Regions from separate parts of the Pseudomonas sp. TE3786 genome, predicted to be linked through region 4. Evidence: predicted binding sites of a transcription regulator. Region 4 holds the regulator's gene; each other region holds the start of a gene.

Region 1 (5,762 bases), on a different contig from region 4:
AGCGCGGTTTCCAGTTGGGCTTGCAGCGCTGGGATTGTCAGGTTGCGCAGCTCATCGAACTTCATCGCCGACAGAAAGGCCACGGCGGAACTGCGCACCATGGGGTCAGCCTGTTCGAGCTTCTTCGGGTCGGCATCGGCGTCGGCCTGCAACACCAGGTCGAGGACAAAGTAATGCTCACGCTCGCCGCCACGCAGGCTGACGATAACCTTCTGCACCGGGAAGAAGGTGAACTCGCCCGGCTCGCCAGGCGGCTCCGTGCCAGCCAGGGCCTGGGCGGCGGTTTCTTCACCGGCCGTAGCGCCGGTTGCTGCCGGCGCGCTGCTCGCTATCGTCGTACCGCCATGCAGCAGCGGTTTGAGCAGCAGGTAGTTGGTCACTACGCCGCCCACGACGACGAACATATTGAGGACCAGCATGATGAGAATGACCCGTGGCACTGCCATAAAAAACTCGCTATCCAGTTGTTCTGAAAAAGGCCCCGCGCCCAAGGCGCACAGCCGCTGTGGGTGGGCTTAAACGGTGACCAGAATGTCGTCGCCGCGTTTGCCCTGGCGTTGCTCCTGCTCAGGCGCTGGCGTGGCGGCAAGAATTTGTTCCTCCACCGGCAAGCGCTGACGGGCCTGTTGCTGGCTTTGCTGGCCAGAGCTGTCGGACGACACCTGCACGTTTACCTGCAGGAAGTTCTGCCCCACCAGTTCCTGGCGCAGGCGTTCACTGGTGTTGTTGAGCAAGCGCGCCACGTCGCTGTTGGCCGCCGAGATCTGCACGGTGAGCCGCCCGGATTCGTGGCTGAGGAGAATCTCCATGCTGCCCAGCTCCGGCGGATCGAGGCGGATGGTGGCGCTCTGCACTTTCTGCTGCAGTTGCAGCTCGACGTTGTCGCGCAGCGCCACCAACATCTGCTCACCCCACTTGGCTTCCGGCGTCTGCAGCTTCAGATGGCGCTCCAGTTGCGGCGTCTGAGTGAGCTCCTGCGCCGCGGCATTGGGAGTGGTTGCCGGGCTGCTGGTCGCCAAGGCGCTCACCGCACTGGTACTGCTGGCATCGGTGCCGGTGACGTCGGTAGCGGGCGCTTGCTCCGCACCAGCGGCCAGGGTGGCGAGCAAGGCGGTCAGGGCATCGCTGTCACTGTCCTGCTTGGTGCCATGTACGGGCGTTGTGGTGATGCTGCTGGGGAGCAGCGCCAACTTGGTACCCAGGTCAGGCTGCGGAGCCTGAGTCGGCGCGGCCATTTCCTGGCTGCGGATGGCCTCGGTCTGTGGCTGCTGTGCGCCTTGCACCGCTTCACCATCACGCGCCTGCACAGTGGTCATACGTTGGCCGAGCATGCTCAGCAGCCACTGTTCGGCGCTCAATTCCTGTTGTTGCAGGCTCGGGTCCAGGGGCAACTGACTTAGGCCGTCGAGCAGCTCGGCGGACTCGGCCGGCACCGGCGTGACCTCGGCGGGCAAGGCTGCGCTGCTCGGCACGGCGGTCGCCAACAGCGCCTCGGCGTCGAGCACAAAACCTTCGCCGGTTGCTGGCGGGCGATTGCCGGCCTGGGCTTGCGGCGCAATGGCTTCATCACCCGGCAAGGTGCCTTGGGCAGCAGGCGTGTTGATCAGTTGCAGCACGAGTTAACTCCGGTTTTGCAGCAGTTCGACGCGCTCGTAAGCCGAGCGCCCTTCGGCGTATTCCAGGTGCGACAGCATCAGCTGGCGCACCCGCTCACATTCGGCGGCGCAGGCCTGGTAGGCCTGGCCATGCAGCTGTTTGAGCTGCTGTTGCAAGCGCTGGCGCTCCAGGCTTGGCGGCACCTCGCGGCGCAGTTCTTGGCGAATGGCGGCGTCCACTTCACCGAGGGCCAGCCAGTCACGAGCCAGCAGCACCTGCTGCAAGCGCTCATGCAGCAGGTGCAGACGTTCAACGCGAGGCACTGACACCCTCCCAACCCTCGCGCAGCACGCCGAGCAGACGCACCACTTCATCGAGATCGGCGAGCGACAGGCTCACGCTGACGTCGGAAACCTTGTAGATGCAGTAGTCGTAGAGGCGCGCCAGGCCATGCACCAGCTCGCCGCCCTGCTCGTAATCGAGGGCACCGTTGAGGCCATTGAGGATGTTCAGGCACTTCTCCAGCGAGCGACCTTTTTGCTGGTAGCGCTTGCCTTCGATATGCCCCCGGGCACGGGCCAGCTCGTCGAGCAGGCCGTCGAACAGCATCAGCACCAGCTCGTAGGGCGAAGCGGAAGCCGCTTTGGCTTCCAGGTCTACCGAGCGGTAGCTGTCGTATCCGTCGTTCAGGTTGTAGGTATTCATACGAACAGGCTGCTGGTTTGTTCCATGGAGGTCATGACTTGCATGAGGTTGGTGTACTGCTTGAGGTAGCGGCTGTACGAGCTGTCGTAACGCACCTGCAAGGTGTCGTAGTCATCGTTGATCTTGCTCAGCTTTTCATTGAGGCTGTCGACCCGCGAGGTGAGCAGGCCGTTGGAGCTGCTGGTGTAGACCTTGAGCGAGCTGTCCAGGCTGTCGAGCAGATTGCCCTTGCCGGTGAACAGGGTTTCGAAGCCGTCCGGGTCGGCGGCGATGGCCTTTTCGAAAGCCTTGGCGTCCAGGGTCAACTTGCCGCTGTTGTTGGAGCTGACGCCGAAGTTGATCAGCGAGGTGTCGCCAAAGCTGGTGCGCACCAGGTTGTTGACCACCGACTTGATCGCCAACACGCTGGCATCGCCGGCCAGGGCACCACGGGCGCTGGTGTCGCTGCCGCTGGCGGTGAGCGAGCCGATGCTGGTCATCAGGGTGTTGAAGGCATCGATAAACTTTTGCAGTTTGTCTTTGGTGGCCGAGACGTCCTGGCCGATATCCACGGTGAGCAGCTCGTCGTCGGGGCCGGTGACCTTGTTGAAGGTCAGGCTCACGCCGGTGATGGCGGCATCGAAAGTGTTGCTGCTGTTGGTCAGCTCCACCCCGCCCTCGCCGCCCAGATAGACGATGGCGTCCTTGGCGGTGGACAGCTGCTTGCGCGCATCGATCGAGGTTTGCACCGCGGTGTTGTCGCTGGAGACGCTGATGGCCTGATCGGCACCGGTTTTGTCGCTGGTCAGCACCAGGTTCACCTGGCCATTGCTGCGCACCAGGGTGGCTTTCAGGCCGGTGTTATCGCTGGCGTTGTTGATCGCCGTGGCCAGGCCATCGAGGGTGGTGATGCTGCTCATGTCCACGGAAAAGGTTTCGCCGCCCTGGCCAAAGGTCAGGCTGCCGCTGCCCAGGTCGGCATCGGTCAGCCCTTGCAAGGCCACCTGGTCCTTGCTGGCCAACTGCTTGACGAAGAATTCATAACTGCCGCTCACCGCGCTGGCACCGACGCTGGCCGTGGCCACGCCTTCGGTACTGAACTTGGCGCTGTTGATCAGCATGCTGTCGGCGCTGCTGCTGGTGCTCTTCAGCGCCTTGGCGGCGGAGGCAAAGGTACTCAGGGCGGTTTTCAGATCGCCGACCGCCTTCAACTCGGCGTTGTATTTGGTCTCGCTGCGTTTGGCGCGCGCCTGCCCGGCCTGGACGTCGTACTGAGCCAGTTGCGTTGCCATCTGTTGCACGTAGTCGGAATCAATTGCCATGTTTAGTACCCCTCTGAATTCCATTGAGCAAGTTCAATGCCAACCCTATAAATCATTGATTTACATAGAATTAGCCAGAATTAATGGAGAAGAAAAACTTCCGCCTGGGCGACGTTGACGACTACGGGGAAAGCCCGTTTCCGCCTAGGGATCGCACACAGACCCACGGGGTAAAACAGGCGACTGTTGAGAGGGATTTATTAAGCTGGGTTTGCGGCGCAGAACGGTGTTTTCAGGTCCGGCCAATCGCGGCTGAAGCCGCTCCCACAAGGGATCGGATTTCCGCTGTGGGAGCGGCTTCAGCCGCGATGTTTTGGGTATGTAGGGCGAATATCGCCATCGGCGATATCTGCCGATTCGCCAACCCCGACGTCAATACGTTTGCTGGCCGTAAAGCCCGCTTTCGCCTTGCTGACTGAGCAGCTGGGTAAGGATGTCGTTGTGCATGGCCAGCAGCTGGCCGTTGCGCTGGTTGAGGCGCTGGCACTGGCTGGTGAGTTGCCCCAGCTCGCTCCAGTACTGTTGCAGCTGGGTGCGGCGGGTGCCGGGGTAGAGTTCGAACAGGCGGTACATGCCGGCGGCATCGGCCTGTAAACGCAAAGCGCCAAGGGCTTTGCTGCGGCGTTCGGCGCGCAGGCGGGTGTCTTCAACCAGGGCGCTGACCTGCTGGTTGATCACATCAATGCGCGGCATATCGCGGCTCAGCAGAAACTCGTAGAGCTCCTGCATCAGGCCGCGCAGGCGCAGGTAGTCGGCGCAGTCCTGCTGAATATCGCCCTCGATCAGGCTCAGCAGTTGTTCGCGTTTATCGCTCACGTATCACTGCCGCTGTGATAGGCCAGCATGCTGCGCGACAGGGCACCCAGATCCAGGTTGATTTCGCCACGTTGCAGGGCGGCCTTGATCTGCTGGACCTTGTCCATATCGATTTCCGGCAAGCTGCCGAGGGCGTCCTGCAGCTGCTCCAGGGGCAGGCTGTCGCTGCCGGCCTGGGTGCTGACGGTTTTCTTTTGCGCCGCCTTGCCGGAAGCCACAACGGGGGCTTCGCTCTGGGTGGCGACGACGGGCTTGAACTGCCGAGTAATTTCCATGATTGCGTCCAACAAAGGTGGTTACAGAGCAACAGGCGACCGTTTGCAGGCACCACTTAAATCGATCTGTAGGTTTTTTTATAAAACTTGAATTACGAAACTTGCGCCCGCCACCACGCCTGCGCCGCCAGCCCATCCTGGATTTTCTGCTCCTGGCGCGCCAGCAGGTCTTGCCACTGGCTCATCTTGCTGTCGATCAGCTGGATGATGACCTTTTCATTGCGCATGGCGCGCAGCAGGTCGGCCTGAATACGCCCGAGAAACTCTTCCGCCACGCCCAGCTCGCGGCGCTGCAGTTCGAGCATCTTGAACAGTGTGGCTTTGTACTGCTGCTGGTTGCTGCATTGCAACGAGGTGGTCACCGGCACACTGAAACCGCACAGGCGGCTGAGCCCGGTGATGTTGTTGCGGTAGCGCTGGCACAGGTTGCGCTGGTAGTTCACCCGGCCCATCACTTCCTGCACCTTGCTGCCACGCAAACTGGCCAGGCGCGCGAGTACATCGATCTGTTGCTTCATAGCGGTTCAGGCCCCATGGCTACTTGAGGATGCTCTGCAAGGTGGCGATGCTCACGCCCAGCTCGCTGCCCTCGCCCACTTCCTGGCGCAGAAAGCGCTCCAGGGCGGGGGCCAGTTGCACCGAGCGATCGGTTTTGCTGTCCATGCCCGGGGTGTAACCACCCAGAGGAATCAGCTCTTTGATCTTTTCAAAGGTGCTGTAGAACTCTTTGAAATTACGCGCCGCACGTTGCTGCGGCAGCGCGCTGACCTGGGTCATGCAGCGACTCACCGAGGCGCTGATATCGATGGCCGGGTAATGGCCGACATCGGCCAGACGTCGCGACAACACAATATGGCCATCGAGAATGGCGCGGGCGCAGTCGACAATCGGGTCCTGCTGGTCATCGCCCTCGGCCAATACGGTGTACAGCGCGCTCAGACTGCCACGGGCATCGGCACCATTGCCGGCGCTTTCCACCAGTTCCGGGAGCATGCCGAATACCGACGGCGGATAACCTTTGGTGGCTGGCGGCTCGCCCAGGGCCAGGGCGATTTCGCGCTGGGCCATG
Region 2 (5,762 bases), on a different contig from region 4:
GCCCGCCATCGCATCACCTTTTTCGACGACACGGTGCCAACCCTGGAGCACCTCACCGAGCGCTACACCCTCGGCGTGATCACCAACGGCAATGCCGACGTGCGCCGTCTGGGGCTGGCCGACTACTTCCGCTTCGCCCTGTGCGCCGAAGACCTGGGAGTTGGCAAACCCGACCCACTGCCCTTTGTCACCGCGCTGCAACACGCAGGCGTTGCAGCCGACGCCGGCGTGCATGTCGGCGACCACCCGGCCGACGATATCCGCGGTGCCCAGAATGCCGGCATGCGCGCGATCTGGTTCAACCCGCAGGGCAAAAGCTGGGAAGGCGAAGGCAGCCCGGATGCACAGATTCGGGCGTTGGCGGAGTTGCCAGAGGTGTTGGCGCAATGGGCCTGATGCCGCGGCTACCCCTCGTCCCAAGCGAGGCTGAAGCCTCTCCCGCAAAAGATCGAGTCACCCCGTAAGAGCGGCTTCAGCCGCGATGCTTTTGATTTCACAATCTCAGCAGCGCCACACATCGAGGTCTGGCGAGCTAGAGCGTTTCAACGCAGCGAAGCCGACGCGCAGTTGATCGCCAAGCCAATAAAAAACCCGCCAACGAGGCGGGTTTTTTATTGAGCTAAACCTAAATAGGGCGGCTGCCGTATTTGCTGTCTGGCTTTTTGGGGGGATCCGCCACCACATTGGGTTCGACTTCCTGCACCTTGCCGCCACGGGAAAGAAATTCCTGCATGGCGCGCTCCAGCGCATCGCGTTCCTTCTGTTTGGCTTCGATGCTCGGCAGCTCGTCGATATCGACCGCCGCCTTGGCTTTCTTGCCAGCTTTTACCGGGACATCGCTGTCACTGTCGCTGTCATCGCCATCATCGGCCACGCCATCGTCGGCAGCCGCCAGCTCTTCGCCGTCGTCTTCCGCACCACCTTCCAGCTCGTCTTGTTCCAGATCTTCGTCGCTCATGTTTAACCTCATGACTTGCGAAAAGCAGATTAGTTATAGCCCAGCAACGCACGCTGTCGCGCATTGCCAGAAAAAATTCAAAGAGGCTCACCCTGCAGGGTCGCGAGCACTCTTCTGGGGCCACCGTGGTCGCGGTGCTCCCCCAGGTAAATCCCCTGCCAGGTTCCCAGTGCCAAACGTCCTGCCGTGATCGGCAGTGTCAGTTGGCAGCCCAGCAAGCTGGCCTTGAAGTGCGCCGGTAAATCGTCCGGGCCCTCATCGTTGTGCTCGTAACCACTATCGGCATGACTGCCGTCGGCTTGAGGCACAAGACGATTGAAGAAACGCTCAAAGTCGCGTCGCACAGCCGGGTCGGCATTTTCATTGACGGTCAACGAAGCCGAGGTGTGCAACAGCCACAGATGTAACAGACCGACACCACAGCTACGCAGTTCCGGCAATTTGCCCGTGACCTCATCCGTCACCAGATGGAAGCCTCGAGGCCGTGCCTGCAAGCTGAATTCGCGTTGCTGCCACATATGCATCTCCGCTGCTTCGGCGCGCATTCTAGCGTGCTGCGAGAAAAAGCAAAGAGCACAGGCCAGAGCGCTTGAGTTTATTTCTGCGATCCCGGTTTTCAAGGCTGACCGGGCTCGACAAAGGTCGCAAATTCACACTATCGCAAAATGCAAAATGCCCGGCAGAGCCGGGCATTTTTCGTGCGGATAGAACCTTATAAGGAAGCCTTACAGGTTGTAGCCACGCTCGTTGTGCTGCGCGAGGTCCAGACCGACAGTCTCTTCCTCTTCGCTGACACGCAGACCGATCACCAGGTCCAGCACTTTGAGGATCACAAAGGTGACGATCGCGGTGTAGACAACGGTGAAGGCAACGCCTTTGAACTGGGTGAAAACCTGTGCGCCGATGTCGGTCACAGTGCCGAAGCCGCCCAAGGCAGGAGCTGCGAATACGCCGGTCAGCAGTGCACCAACGATACCGCCGATACCGTGTACGCCGAAGGCGTCCAGGGAGTCGTCGTAGCCCAGTTTGCGTTTCAGGGTAGTGGCGCAGAAGAAGCAGATCACGCCAGCAGCCAGGCCGATTACCAGAGCGCCCATTGGGCCAACGGTACCGGCAGCCGGGGTGATACCGACCAGACCAGCGACTACACCCGAAGCGATGCCCAGGGCACTTGGCTTACCGTGGGTGATCCACTCGGCGAACATCCAGCCCAGTGCAGCGGCGGCGGTAGCGATCTGGGTAACCAGCATGGCCATACCGGCGGTGCCGTTGGAGGCCACAGCGGAACCGGCGTTGAAGCCGAACCAGCCGATCCACAGCATGGCGGCACCGACCAGGGTGTAGCCCAGGTTGTGCGGAGCCATCGGGGTGGTTGGGTAGCCTTTGCGTTTGCCCATCACCAGGCAAGCAACCAGACCCGCGATACCGGCGTTGATGTGCACCACGGTGCCGCCAGCGAAGTCCAGTACGCCCCAGTCCCACAGCAGGCCGCCGTTACCGCTCCAGACCATGTGGGCGATTGGTGCATAGACCAGAGTGAACCACACGCCCATGAAGATCAGCATCGCGGAGAACTTCATACGCTCTGCGAAGGCACCAACGATCAGAGCCGGGGTGATGATCGCGAAGGTCATCTGGAAGGTGATGAAGACGGCTTCCGGCACAGCGTACGTCAGGCTGGCTGGAGTAACGCCGGCGAGGAATGCCTTGGACAGGCCACCCACGAAGGAATTGAAGTTAACAACGCCCTGTTCCATGCCAGTGACATCGAACGTCATGCTGTAGCCGTAAACGACCCACAGAATGCTGATCAGGCCAGTGATGGCGAAGCATTGCATCATCACCGAGAGGATGTTCTTGGAGCGGACCATGCCGCCGTAGAACAGCGCCAGGCCGGGGATGGTCATGAACAGCACCAATGCGGTGGCGGTCAACATCCACGCCGTATCACCGCTATTCAACACAACCTCGTCAGCGGCCATTGCCAGGCCGGGGGTAACGAGGGACAAAAGGGCTCCTAGCCCTGCGAGCTTACGCAGAGTCATATTGTTTTCTCCTGGGGCGTTGGGTTCGGCGGCTTAGATTGCGTCGGTGCCGGTTTCACCGGTACGGATGCGAATTGCCTGTTCCAGATTGACCACGAAGATCTTGCCGTCACCGATTTTGCCGGTGTTGGCAGCCTTGGTGATGGCTTCGATTACGCGGTCCAGCTGGTCATCAGCAATGGCCACGTCGATCTTCACCTTGGGCAGGAAGTCGACCACGTATTCGGCGCCGCGATACAACTCGGTATGGCCTTTCTGACGACCGAAGCCTTTGACTTCAGTGACAGTGATGCCTTGCACGCCGATCTCCGATAGCGACTCGCGCACATCGTCCAGCTTGAACGGTTTGATGATGGCAGTTACTAACTTCATGAAACTCTCTCCCGTATTGGTGGACTTGCCCCAGGAAAAACGAACCCGGCTCAAGTCTAAGCGCAGTGTCTGGCTTTGTAACGCATCGAACGTCCTCAGGGAGGGCTCTCGACACAACCAATCGCTCCTGACGAAACGACTCCCCCGCTTCGCCTTACGCATCCGAACTGCATCGGTGCATGCGTCATAGGCCACTAAGCAGAAAGCTTGCCAGCTCGCTGAAAAGCTTGAAATTCAGCGAGTTATTAAGCCCAAGCAGCAATGTGACCAGAGTGCGCAAGCGAGTCACGCGCAACAACAGTGCAGGGTTCGCTTTAGCGACGCTCCAAAACCGTGCAAAACCCTGCAGCCGTTAGCCTAGATGCCGCGTGGTACACTGCCAGCCGACTTTTCTGGAACCCTTTTATGCTGCCGCCCAAAGCCCTGCTCGACGCTTTAAGCACCCATGCCTCGCGCCTGTTCAATGGTGAAACACCCTTGCCGCGCAGTGAATTCGAAGCCCAGTTCAAAGCCCTGTTGCAAAGTGGTTTCAGCAAGCTGGATCTGGTCAGCCGGGAAGAGTTCGATAGCCAGATGGCCGTCCTCGCCCGCACCCGCGCCCGCCTCGAAGCGCTGGAAGCCAAGGTCGCCGAACTGGAAGCCAAGGTAACCCCGCCCAGCGAGTAAACCCCGCCGCATAAGCGGCATGTGATCAAGGAGTGATCCGTGTCTCTGGCCATCGTCCGCAGTCGCGCCCAAGTCGGCGTGCAAGCCCCCGCCGTGATCGTCGAAGCCCACCTGGCCAACGGTCTGCCCTCACTGACCCTGGTGGGCTTGCCGGAAACCGCCGTCAAGGAAAGCAAAGACCGCGTGCGTAGCGCGATTCTGAATTGCGCCTTTGAATTTCCCCAACGTCGCATCACCCTCAACCTCGCCCCCGCCGATTTGCCCAAAGACGGCGGGCGCTTTGACCTCGCCATCGCGCTGGGAATTCTGGCAGCCAGCGGCCAGGTGCCGGCAGCAGCGCTCGAACAGGTGGAATGCCTGGGCGAGTTGGCATTGTCTGGTGAACTTCGTCCCGTGCAGGGTGTTCTGCCCGCCGCTCTCGCCGCGCGGGCGGCAGGGCGCACCCTGATTGTGCCGCGCAGCAATGCCGAAGAAGCCAGCCTGGCATCCGGCCTCACCGTCCTGGCGGCGGATCACCTGCTGGAGCTCGCCGCCCACTTCAACGGCCTGACACCCATCCTCGCGTACGAGGCGCAAGGCCTGCTGCGCGAATGCGCACCCTATCCGGACCTCAGCGAAGTGCAGGGCCAGGCAGCCGCCAAGCGTGCCTTGCTGGTCGCTGCCGCCGGTTCCCATAACCTGTTGTTCACCGGCCCTCCAGGCACCGGCAAAACCCTGCTCGCCAGCCGCCTGCCCGGGCTGCTGCCACCGCTGGAAGAACAGGAAGCGCTGGAGGTGGCGGCGATTCAATCGGTGGCCAGCCACACCCCCATGAGCGCCTGGCCACAGCGGCCGTTCCGGCATCCACACCATACGGCTTCAGGTCCGGCACTGGTCGGTGGCGGCTGAGACATCGAGCAATTGTTGAGAAAGACGCGAAATAGATGAGAAATAAATTAGCCTCTAAAAGGCAGGCCTAAGGTCCCAGAACGCAGCAAATACGGGGGCTCAGCGCTTGAGCTTTTCGCTTATCTATTCGGCTTAACCATCTTCCCTCTCAGAAGAGAGAAGCTTTCCCCGCGTCCTACGGATCAGAAAAGTCTTCAAATTTTTCTAGCGTGTGATTCCAATGACTGAGAGCAGCACCGAGGCTACAACCGGCATTGAAACTATCTCACGCCTGCTTGAGGGCAAGTGGAAGCTCATCATCCTGTTTCATCTGCTCGACGGGGATTCGTATCGTTTTTCATATTTGGAAAAACGCATCCCCAACATTTCTAAAAAGATGTTGATCCAGCAACTCCGGCAGTTGGAAATGGACGGGCTTGTTATTCGGAAGCTTTATGCGCAGGTCCCTCCCAAGGTTGAGTACAAGCTATCGGATTGGGGTTGAGGCCTCAGACCAGTTTTCGGGGCGCTCACCAACTGGATTGACCTGATGGACAAAAAACGATGAAACACCATTCCACCAGTTAGGAGGCACAACAGATAGCTGACGCAGAATAGATAGCGATCGTAGATGAGCTCTATCTCGCTGAAGCGATTGAATCGATAGTGTTCCCACCACTGAACAAGGATGTCGAATGGACCTGACTCCGCCGCCTCGCAAACCCGAAGGGCTTAACTAGCATCCCAGAGCCATTCAATACCCCAAAGCGGACGCGCTCCCTGGATCAATTTCACAACGTCGATGTAGGACTCATACGTCGCTTTATCGAAGTCGGACCAAGCTACGCCTAGCT
Region 3 (5,762 bases), on a different contig from region 4:
GTTGCTGACCAGCAGCAACGAACCCGAATGGCTGGTGCTCTGGGCCTCGCAAACCGGCAACAGCGAAACCCTCGCCGCCACCTGCGCGCAACGCCTGGGCAGCGCCGGCCAGCGGACGCGCCTGCAAGCCATGGACGAAGCCAAGCTCGACGACATGCGCAACGCCGCCGGGGTTTTGCTGGTCACCAGCACCTTTGGCGACGGCGACCCACCGGACAATGCCAGCGACTTCTGGCACAACCTGCAAAACGCCGATGCCCAGGCGCTGGCCAATAGCCGCTTCAGCGTGCTGGCCCTGGGCGATTCCAGCTACCAACAGTTCTGCGGCTTTGGTCGCAAGCTCGACGAACGCCTGGTCGAACTGGGCGCCGAACGCTTGCAGCCGCGACTGGACTGCGAAGCGGATTTTCAGGTGCCAGCCGAGCAATGGCTGAATGCCCTGTGCAGCCGTTTTGCCGCCGCCAGCGCGGCACCGGCGAGCGCTGCCCTGCTGCGTCCGACGCCCGTGGAAAGCAGCACCTACAACCGCGCCAATCCGCTGCGCACCACCCTGCTGAGCAATCAGTTGCTGAACCGTCCTGGCGCGCAGAAAGAAACCCGCCACCTGGCCTTCGACCTCAGCGGCCATGACTTCCCCTACCAGGCCGGCGATGCCCTGGGCGTATGGCCCAGCAATGACCCAAGCCTGGTGGACGAACTGCTGAGCACCCTGCGCCTGTCCGGCGACAGCCTGGTGGAACTGGACAATCAGCCGCCCATGCCCCTGCGCGAAGCGCTCACCGAACACCTGGAAATCGCCCGCATCAGCCCGGATCTGCTGCGCCGCGTGGCCGGCCATAATGCCAGCCCGCTTCTCGAGGAACTGCTGCACGAAGGCAACCAGAACGCCCTGCAGGATTGGCTCTGGGGGCGGCAGGTGCCGACCCTGTTGCGCGAGTACCCCATCGCCCTGGATGCGCAGCAACTGGCGCGCTTGCTCAAGCCGTTGCAGCCGCGCCTGTACTCCATCAGCTCCAGCCCCAAGGTAACGCCAGACCAGGTGCACCTCACCGTGGCCACCGTGCGCTACCAGCATCAGGGTCAGGCCCGTGGCGGCGTGTGCTCCACCTTTCTCGCCGACCGCGCGGCCAACAGCGGTGTGCGCATCTTTCTGCAACGCTCCACCCACTTCCGCCCGCCGCAAGACCCGGCCACTCCGCTGATCATGATCGGCCCCGGCACTGGTATCGCGCCGTTTCGTGCCTTTCTGCAGGAACGCCAGGCGCAATCTCAAGAAGGGCGCGGAAACGGCAAGAACTGGCTGTTCTTCGGCGAACAGCGCGCCCTCAGCGACTTCTACTACCACGACGAATTGCGCAGCTGGCAACGCAGCGGCCTGCTCACCCGGCTGGACACCGCGTTTTCCCGCGACCAGAAAGAAAAAATCTACGTACAGCAACGCATGCTCGAAGAAGGTGCCGCGCTCTGGCAGTGGCTGGAACAAGGTGCCCATATCTGCGTCTGTGGCGATGCCAGCCGCATGGCCAAAGACGTGGATGCCGCGCTGAAAAAGATCGTGCAGCTACACGGCAAGATGAGCGCCGGGGCAGCGACGCTTTACGTGAGTGGCATGAGCAAAGACCGGCGTTACCTGCGCGACGTGTATTGACGCCACGACGCTGGATCCCAGCCTGCGCTGGGATGACGGAGGTTGGTGGAAGTTCACCGCCGCCCCGGCGCAGGCTGGGATGACGGAGATCGGTGGGGAGTTCACCGTCACCCCAGCGCAGGCTGGGGCCCAGAATTTATCAGGCCAGCGGTTATCAATCGGCGCACCAATTGACCGTTGGGGCGGCGACCTTGTATGTCGGTGACAGAAGCAAGGATCGGCGTTACCTACGTGACCTGTATTGAAGCGACGACTCTGGCTCCCAGCCTGCGCTGGGATGACGGAGGTTGGTGGAAGTTCACCGCCCCACCGGCGCAGGCTGGGATGACGGAGGTTAGTGGGGAGTTCACCGTCACCCCAGCGCAGGCTGGGGCCCAGAATTTATCAGGCAGCGGTTATCAATCGGCACACCAATTGCTCATCAAACTCCAAAGGCTGCCTTCCAACGCTGGAACTCGGCCACTACAGACATGACAATGGCGTCGTGCTCGACCGGCTTCAGGCTGGGAGGTACGGCGCTTTTTTTTGCGAAAACGGTTTGGGAATAGCGCCATGAGCGATATCAGCACCCCCTTGGACGCCCTGCACGCTCTGGCCTGGGTGGCCGGCAGCGATGCGCCGGAAAAGAACGTGCTTAATCTGGGCTTTATGCCATTGAGCGACTGCGCCTCAGTAGTAGTCGCCGCCACCCAGGGCTTTGCCCAGCCCTATGGCCTGACCCTCAACCTGAAACGGCAAAGCTCCTGGGCCGGCCTCAGCGACAAATTGCTGAGCGGCGAATTGGATGCCGCCCATAGCCTGTACGGCATGGTCTACGCCCTGCAGCTGGGCATCAGCGGTGCGCCGGCCACCGATATGGCCGTGCTCATGGGGCTGAACCAGAACGGCCAGAGCATCAACCTGTCGCAACCGCTGAAAGAGGCCGGGGTGACCACTGCCAGTGCACTGGCGCAGCGCGTGCACCAAAGCGGCACCCCATTGACCTTCGCTCAGACCTTTCCCACCGGCACCCACGCCATGTGGCTGTACTACTGGCTGGCCGCCCAGGGCATTCATCCGCTGCAAGATGTAAAGAGCGTGGTGGTGCCGCCGCCGCAAATGCTTGCGCACTTACAGGCCGGGCGTATCGACGGTTTCTGCGTTGGCGAACCCTGGGGTGCCCATGCCATTGCCCACCAGCAAGGCTTTACCGTCAGCACCAGCCAGGCGATCTGGCCGGAGCACCCGGAAAAAGTGCTGGCCTGCACCCGCGAATTTGTCGAGCAATACCCCAACACTTCCCGCGCCCTGGTGATGGCCGTGCTGGAAGCCAGCCGGTTTATCGAAGAAAGCCTGGAAAACCGCCGCAGCACCGCGCAGTTGCTTAGCTCGGCGGAGTTTCTTGATGCGCCCTTGGCCAGCGTCGAACCCCGTCTGCTTGGCCAATACAGCGATGGCCTGGGCAACAGCTGGGAGGATGAGCACGCCCTGCGGCTGCACGACAACGGTGCCGCCAACTACCCCTACCTCTCCGATGGCATGTGGTTTATGACCCAGTTCCGCCGCTGGGGTCTGTTGCGTGACGAGCCGGACTACCTGGCCGTGGCGCAACAGGTGCAGCAACTCGAGGTGTACAGCCGCGCCGCCGGCAGCCTGGAAATCGCCCTGCCCGCCTCGCCACTGCGCAGCAGCACCTTGCTCGACGGCAGCGTCTGGGACGGCAGCAACCCCGCCGCCTACGCACGCAGCTTTGCCCTGCATGCCCTTAGTGATCAGTGAGCCGACGACCATGTTGCGCATCCTGCTGATCAATGACACCTCGAAAAAAGTCGGCCGCCTGCGGGCGGCCCTGAGCGAGGCCGGTTTTGAGGTGATCGACGAATCCGGCCTGACCATCGACCTGCCCGCGCGGGTGGAAGCCGTGCGCCCGGACGTGGTGCTGATCGACACCGAATCCCCTAGCCGCGACGTGATGGAACAAGTGGTGCTGCTCAGCCGCGACCAGCCCCGGCCGATCGTGATGTTTACCGACGAACATGATCCCGGCGTGATGCGCCAGGCGATCAAATCCGGGGTCAGCGCCTATATCGTCGAAGGCATCCACGCCCAGCGCCTGCAACCGATCATGGACGTGGCCATGGCTCGCTTCGAAAGCGACCAGGTGCTGCGCGCCCAACTGCACGCCCGCGACCAGCAACTGGCCGAACGCAAACGGGTGGAACTGGCCAAGGGCCTGCTGATGAAGATGAAAGATTGCAACGAAGATGAGGCCTACACCCTCATGCGTCGTCAGGCCATGAGCCGGCAACAGAAACTGATTCAGGTGGCCGAGCAGATTATCGCCATGAGCGAGATGTTGAACTGACGGCAAGCGCCGACTTCTCCCGTAGGAGCGGCTTTAGCCGCGATGCTCTTGATCGCCGCGTTTGCAGGAAATCGCGGCTGAAGCCGCCCCTACAGGCTCACACCATGGTGCGCACCACGCACCCTGCGCGCCATAACGCAGCACGCCGAACCTAGCCAACCCCCTAATTAACGCTAAAACCATTGATCTAGAGCCTCCCACCCAACCTGGCACACAATCTGCTCAGGCAACTGCACAGGTAACCAACGGCGGTTGCCCCACCCCGACAAAGACGTCGCTATTCCCTGAGCCCAGTGCCCAGTGGAGTGCGGCGTTTTTTGCGTTTTGGCCTCGGCAACGAGGCAGTGGGATGACCGCCGATGGTCACCCACCTGCAAGCACACAACCTTCCGTGATTTCTTTTGCAGATGAGGTGCTGGATGAACAACAACAGTTTCTGGAAAGCCGGCCATACACCCACGCTGTTTGCCGCGTTCCTGTATTTCGACTTGAGCTTTATGGTCTGGTACCTGCTCGGCCCCATGGCCGTGCAGATCGCCACCGACCTGCAACTGACCACCCAGCAGCGCGGCTTTATGGTCGCCACGCCGATTCTGGCCGGTGCCCTGCTGCGTTTTCTGATGGGCATGCTGGCCGACCAGGTGTCGCCGAAAACCGCCGGCATCATCGGCCAGATCATTGTCATCGCCGCCCTGGCCGTGGCCTGGCAGCTGGGCATCCACAGTTATGAACAGGCGCTGCTGCTCGGCGTATTCCTCGGTATGGCCGGTGCCTCGTTCGCCGTGGCCCTGCCGCTGGCCTCGCAGTGGTACCCGGCCGAGCACCAGGGCAAAGCCATGGGCATTGCCGGGGCCGGTAACTCGGGCACGGTGATTGCCGCCTTGGCCGCGCCGGTATTGGCCGCGGCATTCGGCTGGACCAACGTATTCGGTCTGGCGCTGATCCCACTGCTGATTACCCTGGCGCTGTTCAGCCTGCTGGCGCGCAATGCCCCCAATCGCGCCAAACCGAAATCCATGGCCGACTACTTCAAGGCCCTGGGCGACCGTGACAGCTGGTGGTTTATGTTTTTCTACAGCGTCACCTTCGGCGGCTTTATCGGCCTGGCCAGCGCCCTGCCCGGCTACTTCCATGACCAGTACGACCTCAACCCGGTGACCGCCGGTTACTACACCGCCGCCTGCGTATTTGGTGGCAGCCTGATGCGGCCCCTGGGCGGTGCCCTGGCCGACCGGTTTGGCGGCATTCGCACCCTGCTCGGCATGTATGCCCTGGCGGCCATCTGCATCGCGGCGGTGGGTTTCCACCTGTCCAGCTCGGTTGCTGCCCTGGCGCTGTTCGTGGCTGCCATGCTCGGCCTGGGTGCCGGCAATGGCGCGGTGTTCCAACTGGTACCTCAGCGTTTCCGTAAAGAGATCGGCGTGATGACCGGCCTGATCGGCATGGCCGGCGGCATTGGTGGCTTCCTGCTGGCCGCCGGCCTTGGTGCAATCAAACAGAACACCGGCGACTACCAGCTCGGTCTGTGGCTGTTCGCCAGTCTGGGCCTGGTGGCCTGGTTCGGTCTGCACGGGGTGAAAAGCCGTTGGAGAACCACCTGGGGTTCGGCCGCCTTCACCGCTGCGCGCGTTTAAGGGCACGCCATGGGCCTGCAATTGAGCTACGCCGAAGCCAGCGCCAGCGGGCCACGGGCGGAGAACCAGGATGCCGTTCGCCTGGTCACCCCCGCCCCGGCGCTGGCCGCCAGCAAGGGTTACCTGTTTGCCCTGG
Region 4 (5,762 bases):
CAATGGCACCAACGTGACCAGCCCGCGCCCACGCATCGACATGGTCATCCAGCCGAAGAACAAACCCGCTGGCGCCCCACCAGCCAATCAGCAGGCGCAGTAATGGCGATTCTCAAAGCCCAGCACCTGGCCAAAGCCTACAAGGGCCGCCAGGTGGTTCGTGATGTCAGCGTATCCATCGAAAGCGGCCAGATCGTTGGCCTGCTGGGCCCCAACGGTGCCGGCAAGACCACCTGCTTCTATATGATCGTCGGCCTGGTGAATGCCGACCAGGGCCGCGTGCTGATCGACCAACAGGACGTCACCCACCTGCCCATGCACGGCCGCGCACGCGCCGGTATCGGCTATCTGCCGCAGGAAGCCTCGATCTTCCGCAAGCTGTCGGTGGCCGACAACATCATGGCGATCCTGGAAACCCGCAAGGAACTCGACAGCGCCGGGCGTCGCAAGGAACTGGAAAGCCTGCTGCAGGAATTCCACATCAGCCATATCCGCGACAACCTCGGCATGAGCCTGTCCGGTGGCGAACGCCGCCGGGTGGAAATCGCCCGCGCCCTGGCCACAGCACCGAAATTCATCCTGCTGGATGAACCCTTCGCCGGCGTCGACCCGATCTCCGTTGGCGATATCAAACAGATCATTCACCACCTCAAGGCCAAAGGCATAGGCGTGCTGATCACCGATCACAACGTGCGTGAAACGCTGGATATCTGCGAGACCGCCTATATCGTCAACGACGGCCAGCTGATTGCCGAAGGCGACGCGCAAACCATCCTGGCCAACCAGCTGGTGAAAGAGGTTTATCTGGGCCACGAGTTCCGCCTGTAAAGCCTCCCTGTAGCGCGTGTCTGTACAGTAAAAAAGACACGCCCTACAGACTTCGATTGAGGACTAGGCAAACACCTCAAACATAGGCATATAATTTGCTTCCTGGTGGCGTCTCGGCGCCCTCGTTGTGGAAAGCGCGTATGCGCCGGCGAATAAGGTCTTAAGCCCCCTCCATGAAACCATCGCTAGTCCTAAAAATGGGCCAGCAGCTGACGATGACACCGCAGCTGCAACAAGCCATCCGCTTACTCCAACTGTCCACCCTGGATCTGCAGCAAGAGATCCAAGAGGCACTGGAGTCCAATCCCATGCTCGAACGCCAGGAAGAAGGCGAGGACTTCGACAATAGCGACCCGTTGGCCGATGGTGCCGAAAGCGCCCCCCCCGCGCCGAACAACGAAGAGTCCTACCAAGACACCAGCTACCAGGAAACTTCGGCACCCACCGTCGACAACCTGGAGGAAGGTGAATGGAACGAACGCATTCCCAATGAGCTTCCCGTCGACACCGCCTGGGAAGACATCTACCAGACCAGCGCCAGCAGCCTACCCTCCAACGACGATGACGAGTGGGACTTCACCACCCGCACCTCGGCTGGCGAAAGCCTGCAAAGCCACATGCTCTGGCAGCTCAACCTGGCACCGATGTCCGACAAGGACCGGCTGATTGCCGTCACCCTGATCGACTGCATCAACGACCAGGGCTATCTGGAAGAAACCCTCGAAGAAGTGCTGGACGCTTTCGACCCTGAGCTGGATATCGAGCTCGACGAAGTCGAAGCCGTGCTGCACCGCATTCAACAATTCGAACCCTCCGGCATTGGTGCCCGCGACCTGCGCGAATGCCTGCTGTTGCAACTGCGTCAGCTGCCGGCAAAAACCCCGTGGCTGGCCGAAGCGCAGCGTCTGGCCGGTGATTACCTCGACCTGCTGGGCGGCCGCGATTACAGCCAACTGATGCGCCGCATGAAGCTCAAGGAAGATGAGCTGCGTCAGGTCATCGAACTGATTCAAAGCCTCAACCCGCGCCCGGGTTCGCAGATCGAAGCCAGTGAGCCGGAATATGTGGTGCCCGATGTGATCGTGCGCAAGCACAACGATCGCTGGCTGGTGGAGCTGAACCAGGAAGCCATGCCGCGCCTGCGGGTCAACCCGCAATACGCCGGCTTCGTGCGGCGTGCCGACTCCAGCGCCGACAACACCTTTATGCGCAATCAGCTGCAAGAGGCGCGCTGGTTTATCAAGAGCCTGCAGAGCCGCAACGAAACGCTGATGAAAGTCGCCAGCCAGATCGTCGAGCACCAGCGCGGTTTTCTCGATTACGGCGACGAGGCCATGAAGCCTCTGGTTCTGCATGACATCGCCGAAGCGGTGGGCATGCACGAATCGACCATTTCCCGCGTCACCACGCAGAAATTCATGCATACCCCGCGCGGTATTTACGAGCTGAAGTACTTCTTCTCCAGCCACGTCAGTACCTCCGAAGGCGGCGAATGCTCGTCCACAGCGATACGCGCAATCATCAAAAAACTGGTTGCAGCGGAAAATGCGAAAAAGCCGTTGAGTGACAGCAAGATCGCTGGTTTACTGGAGGCACAGGGCATTCAGGTAGCCCGTCGCACAGTCGCCAAATACCGCGAATCCCTCGGGATAGCGCCCTCCAGTGAACGTAAGCGACTGATGTAAACGTTATTCAGGGTTCGACCCGGCACCTGCTGCGAACCCTGCTCTGGCAAGACGGCTACACTGATCCAAGGCCAAAGTGTTCCGGCGACAAGCCCGTTAGCTTGTCTCTTACACACGGCAATAAGGAGAAAGCGGTATGCAAGTCAACATCAGTGGACATCAGCTGGATGTGACCGACGCCCTACGCGACTACATCGACGAAAAACTCAGTCGATTAGAACGCCACTTCGACAAGATCACCAACGTGCAAGTGACCATGGAGGTCGAGAAGCTCAAACAGAAAATCGAAGCGACTTTGCACATCGCCGGGGGCGAAGTGGTCGCCAACGCCGAACATGACGACATGTACGCAGCTATCGATCTACTCACCGACAAACTCGACCGCCAACTTATCAAACATAAGGAAAAGCAGCTGGGTCGCCTGCAAGGCGCCACAGTTCGCTGACACCACCCCAACCCATGATTCGACTTGAAAATATCCTGACCCCCGGCCGCTCCCTTGTGGGCGTGCCGGGTGGCAGCAAAAAGCGTGTACTCGAACAAATCGCCAACCTGGTCGCCCGCGAACTGCCCGATCTGGATGGACAAGACATTTTCGAAAGCCTGGTGGCCCGTGAAAAACTAGGCTCCACCGGCTTTGGCAATGGCATCGCCATCCCCCATTGCCGCCTGCCAGGTTGCACCGCTCCGATCAGCGCCCTGCTGCGCCTCGATTCCGCCGTCGACTTCGACGCCATCGACGGTGCCCCGGTCGACCTGCTGTTCGTGCTGCTGGTCCCCGAAGCTGCCACCGATGAACACTTGGAACTGTTGCGCCAGATCGCCAGCATGCTCGACCGCAGCGATGTCCGCGAACAACTGCGCCACGCCCCCACCAGCGAACGTCTGTATCAGGTTGTCGTAGACGTACAAAACGGCCGCTAGGCGAACGGGTGACTGTGCATGCGTTTGATCATCGTCAGTGGCCGGTCCGGTTCAGGCAAGAGCACAGCGCTCGATGTGCTCGAAGACAACGGTTTCTACTGCATCGATAACCTGCCCGCCGGGCTGTTGCCTGAGCTGGCCGAACGCTCCTTGTTGCACACCGAGCTGGTGCAACCGCTGGTTGCGGTGTCCATCGACGCACGCAACCTGCCCAGCCAGCTCAAGCGTTTTCCCGAACTGCTCGCCGAAGTGCGCGCCCGGCATATCCAGTGCGATGTGCTGTATCTGGATGCCGACGACGAAACCCTGCTCAAGCGCTTTTCCGAAACCCGTCGCCGGCACCCGCTGACCACCGACGAGCGCTCGCTGGCCGAAGCCATCCACGACGAAAGCCTGCTGCTCAGCCCGATCACCGATCTGGCTGACCTGAAGATCGACACCACCCACCTGAACCTCTATCAGCTGCGCGATACCCTCAAGCTGCGCCTGCTGAACAAGCCCGAGCCGGGCACGGCGTTTCTGGTCGAGTCGTTCGGATTCAAGCGTGGCATGCCGGTGGATGCCGATCTGGTCTTCGACGTCCGCTGCCTGCCCAACCCCTACTGGAAACCCGAGTTGCGCGAGCACTCCGGGCTGGACAGCGTGGTGGCCGAATACCTGCAGGAGCAGCCGGACGTACAGGAAATGTACGACGATATTTATGCTTATCTGCACAAATGGCTGCCGCGTATCGCCGCCAGCAACCGCTCTTATGTCACGGTCGCCATTGGCTGCACCGGCGGTCATCACCGCTCGGTGTACCTGGCGGACCGTCTGGGCAAAGAACTGAAGAAAACCCTGAAAAATATCCAGGTTCGTCATCGCGACCTGTAGAGTCGCTGAACCTTTGTAGAAGGACTTATGCAGCGATGCCTGCCTGTGAAATCACCATCATCAACAAGCTCGGCCTGCACGCCCGCGCCGCCGCCAAATTCGTTGGCGTAGCCGGTCGTTTCCCCTGCCAGATCCGTATTGGTCGCAGTCCGGAAAGCTGCGTCGACGGCAAAAGCATCATGGCCGTCATGATGTTGGCGGCCGGCAAAGGCACCGCCATCCACCTGAGCACCGACGGCGAGCAGGGGGATGAAGCCCTGGCGGCGCTGGTGGAATTGATCAACAACCGCTTCGACGAAGGCGAGTAACACCCTCCCCGCCGTGTCCATCAGCACGGCACTCAGCAGCCTCAAGCGGGATAAACAACTCGCTCAATGAACTGCGCAGACAGCGTACCCCAGCATCGGCGCACGCCCATCCGTACGCCTGAGAGGGGAAAAATCAGCTACCGGCGACCGTCATTTTCTCGATCAACACCGAGCCGGTACGGGTATTGCCGCGCAGCTCCAGGTCATTACCCACGGCGACAATCTGCTTGAACATATCGCGCAGATTGCCGGCGATGGTCACCTCCTGCACAGGAAACTGGATCTCGCCGTTTTCCACCCAGTAACCGCCCGCGCCGCGGGAATAGTCCCCGGTGACCATATTCAGGCCCTGGCCCATCAGCTCGGTTACCAGCAGCCCGCGCCCCATACGCTTGAGCAGCGCCTTCTGATCTTCATCGCCATGGCTGACAAACAGGTTATGCACGCCACCGGAGTTGGCGGTGCTCGGCATGCCCAGCTTGCGACCGGAATAGGTGCCCAGCACATAGGACTGCACCTGGCCTTTCTCGACGAAAAACTTGCTGTAGGTGGCCAGGCCATCGCCGTCGAAAGAGGCGCTACCCAGCGCGCCACGGATATGCGGGCGCTCTTCCAGGCTTAGCCATTCGGGGAACAGCACCTGGCCCAGGCTACCTTCCAGGAAAGAGGATTTGCGGTACAGCGTGCCGCCCGACACCGCCGAGAGAAAATGCCCGAACAACCCGCCAGCCAATTCGGCAGCAAACAGCACCGGCACTTCGCAGGTCGGCACCGGGCGCGCGCCCAAACGGCTTACGGCACGCTCGGCGGCGCGACGCCCAATGCTGACGGCACTTGCCAGGTCTTCACCGCGGCGGCTGACGTCATACCAGTAATCACGCTGCATCAACCCATCGGCCTCGGCGATCATCACGCAGCTCAGGCTCTGCCGGGTGCTGGCGTAACCACCGACGAACCCATGGCTGTTGCCGTAAACACGGCAGCCCTGATGGGTATTGAGGCTGGTGCCATCGGCGTTCTTGATCCGCGAGTCGGTGGCAAAGGCCGCCGCTTCACATTCCAGGGCGCGCTCGATGGCCTGCTCCGGAGTGATGTCCCAGGCGTGGTAGAGATCCAGATCTGGCAGATCGCGGGCCATCAGCTC

The links. The regulator sigma-54, encoded in region 4, starts transcription at its own class of promoters, with help from an activator protein. The targets are predictions, from matches to a motif close to ANTGGCATNNANNTTGCTNT.
Region 1: fliD (flagellar filament capping protein FliD) is a predicted target of sigma-54. The motif match lies at 3,627-3,646, and genes of this name have one in related genera.
Region 2: glnK (P-II family nitrogen regulator) is a predicted target of sigma-54. The motif match lies at 3,571-3,590, and genes of this name have one in related genera.
Region 3: ACVW0Y_RS05395 (CmpA/NrtA family ABC transporter substrate-binding protein) is a predicted target of sigma-54. The motif match lies at 2,050-2,069, and genes of this name have one in related genera.

The regions. Positions count from the first base shown of each region.
Region 1 is NZ_JBSRZF010000016.1:85,485-91,246, reverse strand. Features, by position in the region: gene ACVW0Y_RS17585 (flagellar basal body-associated FliL family protein) at 1-446, opposite strand, end outside; gene ACVW0Y_RS17580 (flagellar hook-length control protein FliK) at 516-1,616, opposite strand; gene ACVW0Y_RS17575 (hypothetical protein) at 1,620-1,919, opposite strand; gene fliS (flagellar export chaperone FliS) at 1,906-2,301, opposite strand; gene fliD (flagellar filament capping protein FliD) at 2,298-3,602, opposite strand; gene ACVW0Y_RS17560 (flagella synthesis protein FlgN) at 3,975-4,418, opposite strand; gene flgM (flagellar biosynthesis anti-sigma factor FlgM) at 4,415-4,693, opposite strand; gene ACVW0Y_RS17550 (flagellar export protein FliJ) at 4,786-5,211, opposite strand; gene fliI (flagellar protein export ATPase FliI) at 5,231-5,762, opposite strand, start outside.
Region 2 is NZ_JBSRZF010000019.1:18,958-24,719, reverse strand. Features, by position in the region: gene ACVW0Y_RS18955 (HAD family hydrolase) at 1-396, shown strand, start outside; gene sutA (transcriptional regulator SutA) at 626-958, opposite strand; gene ACVW0Y_RS18945 (secondary thiamine-phosphate synthase enzyme YjbQ) at 1,036-1,476, opposite strand; gene ACVW0Y_RS18940 (ammonium transporter) at 1,684-3,003, opposite strand; gene glnK (P-II family nitrogen regulator) at 3,037-3,375, opposite strand; gene ACVW0Y_RS18930 (accessory factor UbiK family protein) at 3,781-4,041, shown strand; partial or broken gene ACVW0Y_RS18925 (YifB family Mg chelatase-like AAA ATPase) at 4,081-4,926, shown strand; gene ACVW0Y_RS18920 (winged helix-turn-helix transcriptional regulator) at 5,150-5,413, shown strand.
Region 3 is NZ_JBSRZF010000003.1:202,761-208,522, reverse strand. Features, by position in the region: gene ACVW0Y_RS05400 (molybdopterin-dependent oxidoreductase) at 1-1,648, shown strand, start outside; gene ACVW0Y_RS05395 (CmpA/NrtA family ABC transporter substrate-binding protein) at 2,201-3,406, shown strand; gene ACVW0Y_RS05390 (ANTAR domain-containing response regulator) at 3,417-3,992, shown strand; gene ACVW0Y_RS05385 (nitrate/nitrite transporter) at 4,412-5,626, shown strand; gene ACVW0Y_RS05380 (protein kinase domain-containing protein) at 5,636-5,762, shown strand, end outside.
Region 4 is NZ_JBSRZF010000012.1:139,914-145,675, reverse strand. Features, by position in the region: gene lptA (lipopolysaccharide transport periplasmic protein LptA) at 1-103, shown strand, start outside; gene lptB (LPS export ABC transporter ATP-binding protein) at 103-828, shown strand; gene ACVW0Y_RS14830 (RNA polymerase factor sigma-54) at 1,002-2,513, shown strand; gene hpf (ribosome hibernation-promoting factor, HPF/YfiA family) at 2,650-2,958, shown strand; gene ptsN (PTS IIA-like nitrogen regulatory protein PtsN) at 2,973-3,437, shown strand; gene rapZ (RNase adapter RapZ) at 3,456-4,310, shown strand; gene ACVW0Y_RS14810 (HPr family phosphocarrier protein) at 4,346-4,618, shown strand; gene pmbA (metalloprotease PmbA) at 4,752-5,762, opposite strand, start outside.